Regions from separate parts of the Streptomyces sp. CNT372 genome, predicted to be linked through region 1. Evidence: riboswitches for the same ligand, from Rfam matches in the RefSeq annotation. Region 1 holds a riboswitch; the other holds the start of a gene.
What was found. A riboswitch is a leader RNA that binds a small molecule or an ion and turns the genes downstream of it on or off. The one in region 1 is predicted to bind cobalamin.
Positions count from the first base shown of each region.

Region 2: linked by a shared signal. The riboswitch ahead of C593_RS0117345 (cobalamin biosynthesis protein) and the one ahead of cobN (cobaltochelatase subunit CobN) in region 1 are both predicted to bind cobalamin.

Region 1 is NZ_KB897788.1:71,524-74,926, forward strand. Features, by position in the region: gene cobG (precorrin-3B synthase) at 1-1,291, opposite strand, end outside; cobalamin riboswitch at 1,362-1,491, shown strand; gene cobN (cobaltochelatase subunit CobN) at 1,539-3,403, shown strand, end outside.
Region 2 is NZ_KB897783.1:52,892-56,294, reverse strand. Features, by position in the region: gene C593_RS0117350 (cobyric acid synthase) at 1-232, opposite strand, end outside; gene C593_RS0117345 (cobalamin biosynthesis protein) at 229-1,281, opposite strand; cobalamin riboswitch at 1,314-1,455, opposite strand; gene C593_RS0117340 (hypothetical protein) at 1,623-1,844, opposite strand; gene C593_RS0117335 (inorganic phosphate transporter) at 1,857-3,110, opposite strand; gene C593_RS0117330 (class II aldolase/adducin family protein) at 3,354-3,403, shown strand, end outside.

The DNA of each region.
Region 1 (3,403 bases):
CCGCCAGGTCGTACTGTCCGTCGCCGGTCGCGACGACGTCCGCCCAGGCCCCTCGCGGGTGGCCGCAGCGGCGGGCGCAGCCGGAGAGGTACACGGGCAGGCCGCCGCCGGGGGCCGGGGCCGCGCCCGTGAGCCGCCGCGTCGCGCCCACGAGTTCGGCGGCGTCGGCCCGTACGTCGGAGAGCGCCTTGCCGCAGCCGGGCCGCCCGGTGCACGCGCCGACGACCCGCCAGGGGGAGGCCGGGTCGGTGACGAGTCCGGCGACGGCGAGCGCGGCGAGGCGGTCGGCGGGGACGCCGGTCAGGACCACACCGCGCCAGGGCGTGACGCGCAGTTCCCCCGTCCCCCGGCGCTCGGCGGTCCGGGCGAGCAGCCGCCACTGCGCGCTGGTGAGGCGGCCCAGGGGCGCGAGCACATACCCGTACTCCCCCGGAACCGGCCCCTGAGCGGGCGCGGCGGCCACCGGCGCCACCGGCACCGCCTCCGCCCGTACCCCCGCCTTCGCGGCCCGCGCGGCCAGCGCCTCCCCCGAGGGGCCCTGCCCGGGCGGGAGTTCACGCACCCGCCAGGCACCGGTCCCGCTCGCGTCGACCGCGTCGAGGAACGCCTGCGCCGCGACGATCATCGTGCGCGGCCCGTCCGGCGCGGCCACCCGCACGCCCGCCGACTCCCCGGCCCGCACGACCACCCCGGCGCCGGCCTCCGTCCGCTCTGCGATCAACGTCACATCCGCGGCGAGGTCCGCCATGTCCCCGCGCCCGTCGTCGAGGGCGAAGAGGAAGCGCCCGGACAGCGCCGTCGTCCGCGTGCTCGCGCACAGCAGGGCGTCCAGGGTGCGGGCGAGGGGCTGCACGTCCAGGTGCCCCCGGCCGTCGAGCCCGGAGAGCGGGGAGGCGACGATGTTGCGGACGCGTTCGTGGCCGGGCGCGGGCAGCAGGCCCACCGCGTCCAGCAGCGCGGCCAACTCGCCGCCGCAGGAGGCCCCGAGGCCCCGGAGCTGGAGGTTGCCGCGGGAGGTGATGTCGAGTGCGCCGTCGCCGAGCCGGTCCGCCGCGTCCGCGAGGGCGTACGCCTGGCGCGCGTCGAGGGCCCCGGCGGGGACACGTATCCGGGCCAGCGCGCCGTCGTCGGCCGTGTGCAGCCGCAGCGCCCCGGGGCAGGCGTCGCCCCGGTCCCGCGCGGGCGCTCCCCCGTCCGGGGCGGGCGCGTCGCCACGGTCCCGGTGGTCCCGTCCGGGTGTTTCGTCCCGGTTCAGGCGGTTGGCGGGGGGCGGAGGCATGGCGGCGAGCATACCGACCATCACACAAGGCGCCCTGCTCCGGAGGACGTGACGGCCCTTACTATGCTCAGCGGCGGACCACACGGTCCGTCACCGCCGATGACGGCGTCAGGGGAGGAAGCCCGGTGCGATTCCGGCGCGGTCCCGCCACTGTGAGCCCGGCAGTCGCGCAGCACGCGCGGCCCGCCGGGTGAGCCAGGAACTCCCGCCGTCCTCCACCGCCCGGGGCGCGGAAACCCCGAGGAAGGCCAGCTGTCGCATGACGCTCCCGTCCCAGGACACCACGCAGCCCACCACCACCCAGGCCGCCGGGCAGCCGAGCCCGCAGCCGGCTTCGCAGAGCGGCGCCCCGCAGCCCGCCACCCGCATCCTGCTCCTGTCGACCTCCGACACCGACCTGCTCAGCGCCCGCGCGGCCGGCGGCCCGGTCTCGTACCGCTACGCGAACCCGTCCCGGCTCCCGCTCGACGACCTGCCCGGCCTGCTGGAGGGCAGCGATCTCGTCGTGGTCCGCCTTCTCGGCGGGCTGCGCGCCTGGCAGGAGGGGATCGACCAACTCCTCGCGCAGGACCGCCCGGTCGTCGTCCTGACCGGCGAACAGGCCCCGGACGCCCAGCTCATGGAGACGTCCACCGTCCCCATCGGCATCGCCGCCGAGGCGCACGCCTACCTCGCGCACGGCGGCCCGGCCAACCTGGAGCAGCTGGCCCGTTTCCTCGCCGACACCGTGCTGCTCACCGGCCACGGCTTCGAGCCGCCGGCCGCCGCGCCCTCCTGGGGCGAGCTGGGGCGCCCGGTGCGCCGGGAGAACCCGGACGGCCCGCTGGTCGCCGTCCTCTACTACCGCGCGCACCACATGAGCGGCAACACCGCCTTCGTGGACGCCCTGTGCACCGCCGTCGAGGAGGCGGGCGCCCGGGCGCTGCCGCTGTATGTGGCCTCCCTGCGCGCCCCGGAGGACGAGCTGCTGGAGCGGCTGCGCGGTGCGGACGCCCTGGTGACCACGGTCCTCGCTGCGGGCGGCACCCGCCCGGCGGACGCCTCCGCGGGCGGCGACGACGAGTCCTGGGACGCGGGCGCGCTCGCCTCCCTCGACGTGCCGGTGCTCCAGGCGCTGTGCCTGACCAGCCCGCGCGCCGCGTGGGAGGAGAACGACGAGGGCCTCTCCCCGCTGGACGCGGCGACCCAGGTCGCGGTGCCCGAGTTCGACGGGCGGCTGATCACCGTGCCGTTCTCGTTCAAGGAGATCGACGCCGACGGCCTGCCGGCCTACGTCCCGGACCCGGAGCGGGCCGCGCGGGTCGCGGGGATCGCGGTCCGGCACGCCCGGCTGCGGCACATCGCGAACGCCCGGAAGCGGATCGCCCTGGTGCTGTCCGCGTACCCGACCAAGCACTCCCGGATCGGCAACGCGGTCGGCCTGGACACCCCGGCCTCGGCGGTGGCGCTGCTGCGCCGGCTGCTGGCGGAGGGCTACGACTTCGGCCCGGCCGAGGAGATCCCGGGCCTGGTGTCGGGGGACGGCGACGAGCTGATCCGGGCCCTGATCGAAGCGGGCGGCCACGACCAGGACTGGCTGACCGAGGATCAGTTGGCCCGCAACCCGGTCCGCATCCCGGCCGCCGACTACCGGCGCTGGTTCGCGACGCTGCCGGCGGAGCTGCGGGAGGCGGTGGAGGAGCACTGGGGGCCCGCGCCCGGCGAGATGTTCCTGGACCGCTCGCGCAACCCGGAGGGCGACATCGTCCTCGCGGCCCTGCGGCGCGGGAACCTGCTGGTCGTCATCCAGCCGCCGCGCGGCTTCGGCGAGAACCCGATCGCGATCTACCACGACCCCGATCTGCCGCCCTCGCACCACTACCTGGCGGCCTACCGCTGGATCGCGGCGCGCGCGGACGACGGCGGTTTCGGCGCGGACGCCATGATCCACCTGGGCAAGCACGGCAACCTGGAGTGGCTGCCGGGCAAGAACGCCGGCCTGTCGGCGGCCTGCGCCCCGGACGCGGCGCTGGGCGACCTGCCGCTGGTCTACCCGTTCCTGGTCAACGACCCGGGCGAGGGCACCCAGGCCAAGCGCCGGGTGCACGCCACCCTGGTGGACCACCTTGTCCCGCCGATGGCCCG
Region 2 (3,403 bases), on a different contig from region 1:
CCGGGTTCATCTGCGCGGTCGGCTCGACCCGGGCCGCCTGCGCCTGCATCGCCTGCGCCCGCCCGATCTCCGCACCCTCCCGTGTCACGAAGGAGTTCAGCGACATGTTCTGGCCCTTGAACGGCGCGACCTTGACGCCCTGCCGGACCAGCCACCGGCAGATCCCGGCGGTGACCACGCTCTTCCCGGCGTCCGAGGTCGTCCCCGCGACCAGCAGCCCCCCACCGCTCATGCCGTCCTCCCGCCGCTGTCCGGCCCGCCGCGCCCCGACGCCCGGCGCCGGCCTCCGCCGAAGGCCCCCGCGGCCAGCCGCGCGCCCGCGCACACCGCCAGGGAGAGCGCGCCCACCCGGCGCGACAGCCGCACCGCGTGCTCGATGTCGCCCGGCTCCACCGCCCGGCCGCCCGCGTTGAGCACCGGCCGGTGCTCGACCCGCCCCCCGTACGCCAGCGTCCCGCCCAGCCGCACACCGAGCGCCCCCGCGAACGACGCCTCCACCGGGCCCGCGTTGGGGCTCGGGTGCCCGGCCGCGTCGGCCCGCCAGGCGCGCACCGCGCCCCGCGGATCGGGCCCGGCGAGGGCGGCGAGCACGGCGGTCAGCCGGGCGCCCGGCCAGCCCGCCACGTCGTCCAGCCGGGCCGAGGCCCAGCCGTAGCGCAGATGGCGCGGCGAGCGGTGCCCGACCATCGCGTCCAGGGTGTTGACGGCGCGGAAGCCCAGCAGGCCGGGCACACCGGCGACGGCGCCCCACACCAAGGCTCCGACGACCGCGTCGGAGGTGTTCTCGGCGACGGACTCCACGACGGCGCGCGCGATCCCGTCCGCGTCCAGCGCCTGCGGGTCCCGCCCGCACAGGTGCGGCAGCCGCGCCCGCGCCGCCTCGACGTCCCCGGCCTCCAGCGCTGCCCCGACGGCGCGGGCCTCCCGGCCCAGGGTCGTCCCGCCGACGACGGCCCAGGTGGCGGCCGCGGTCAGGGCGGTGGCGGCGGCGGGGGAGCGGCGCACGGCGCGCGCGGCGAGCAGTCCGGCGGCGGTCGCGCCCCCGGCGCACACCAGCGTGTGCAGGGCGCCCCGGGCGCGGTCGTCGCGCCACAGCACGCCCTCGACGGCGGCGGCCGCCCGTCCGAACGCGGCCACCGGGTGCCCGGTGCGCGGATCACCGACGAGCAGGTCGGCGAGGAGCCCCGCGGCGGCGCCGCAGGCGAAGATCCGGCCGCCGCGTGTGCGGCCGGCGTCCCGGGAAGGGGGTCCGGACGGCAGGGCTGGGCCACGGCCAGGCATGACGCAGAGTCCTCACTCAGGGTCCGCGCCCTGGCTCGACGTGAACGGCGGCGAGAGTTCCTGGCTCCCCGGACTCCGGGTGACAGTGGCGGGACCGCGCCGGATTCTCACCGGACTTCCTCTTCTGCCGCCGTATGGCCCCGGCAGTCCACCACGGCCGCCCACGCCCGTCAACTCACCCTTGACCTGCGGCGGGACAGTGTGCCGAGGCCCACACGAGGGCTCGTGCTGCGGGTGCACGGAGACGGCGCCCGGAGGCGGCGCACTCGGACGGCGCACGGGCCGGGCACCGCCCGGTGGCGGTACCCGGCCCGTGCCGGTGACGGATCGGTCGGCGGACGTCAGTCGACGATCAGAAAGATCCCGTACGCGACGGCCACCGCGCAGAGCGCGAAGCAGGCGTACGCACCCGTGCGGGCCATCACGGCGCTGCCGCCGGTCCGCACGGCGGCCTCGCCCTTGCTGAGGCCGATGATGCCGAGGGTGAACAGGCCCACGAGGGCCACGGTGGCGACGAGGCTCACGCCGAAAACGGAGCCGAGGGCTACCCAGTCGATCTTCATCTTGCTGCTTCCTTACACCGCGGCCGGTCGGGCCGGCTCGGTCTCGGCGGGGGCCGGGACGGTGGTCCTGATCTCACCGGCCGGCGGCGGGGTGACGGCCGCGATGGCGGTGGTGACGACGCCCGCGGGCTCCCCGGAACCCTCCGCGCCCTCGGCGCCGGGGGCCTCGGTGTCGTTGACGTTGGTGTGGTCGACAACCTGGCGGCGGGAGGCGATCCAGATCGCCAGTGAGGAGGCGACCAGGAAGACCGCGACCACGGCGACGCCCCAGTCACCCTGCTTGGTGACGAACTCGGAGGCGGCGGCGACCAGGCCGGCGGCCGGCAGGGTCAGACCCCAGGCGACGAACATCCGGGTCGCGGTCGACCAGCGGACCACACCGCCCTTGCGGCCGAGGCCCGCACCCATCACCGCGCCGGAGCAGGAGTGCGTGGTGGAGAGGGAGAAGCCCAGGTTGGAGGAGGCCAGGATGACGCTCGCGGCGCTGGTCTGGGCGGCGAAGCCCTGCTGCGGCTGGAGGTCGGTGAGGCCCTTGCCCATGGTGCGGATGATGCGCCAGCCACCGAGGTAGGTACCGAGGGCGATCGCGACACCGGCGGAGACGATGACCCACATCGGGGGGTTGGAACCCGGCGCGAGCACGTTCCCGGCGACCAGGGCCAGGGTGATGATGCCCATCGTCTTCTGGGCGTCGTTGGTGCCGTGGGCCAGGGAGACCAGGCCGGCAGAGGCGATCTGGCCGGCGCGGTAGCCCTTGGCCGTGTCCTTCTGATCGGTGTTCTTGCCGATCTTGTACGTCAGCCGGGCGGCGATCATCGCGCCGATGCCGGCGACGAGCGGGGCGGCGATGGCCGGGATCAGCACCTTGGTGATCACCACACCGCCGTTGACGGCGGAGAAGCCGGCCGAGGCGACGGTGGCGCCGATGAGGCCGCCCATCAGGGCGTGGGAGGAGCTGGACGGCAGACCCACGAGCCAGGTCAGCAGGTTCCAGAGGATGGCGCCGACGAGCGCCGCGAAGATGACTTCAGGAGAGATGCCTGATTCGTCGACCAGACCGCTGGAGATCGTCTTGGCGACCTCCACCGACAGGAACGCGCCGACGAGGTTCAGAACGGCGGACATGGCCACCGCGGTCTTGGGCTTCATCGCGCCGGTCGAGATGGTCGTCGCCATCGCGTTGGCGGTGTCGTGGAAACCGTTCGTGAAATCGAACACGAGAGCTGTCACGATCACAATCGCGAGCAGCAAGGTGATGTGTTCCATTTACCCAGGCAATCGTTTGACGTCATTGACGTGTGGACCGTAGGCAACCTGGATGAACGGAAGATGAACTGGGTCGGGCGCTGTGGTGTCCGCAAGTGGGGTCAACGGGTTCCGCTTGTGCCGGATCCGCGCCCCTGACCTCGGTGGGCAGTCACTCGAACACCCTCCGTCGCCGCGGGCCGCCCCGGACCGGCCCCGCACCGGCCCCTGGGCCCCTCGGAGCCCCGCTGACAGGATCGGCGCATGACCCATCACACAGAGCGGGACGCCCTCGCGGGGGCGTGGGCCGGACT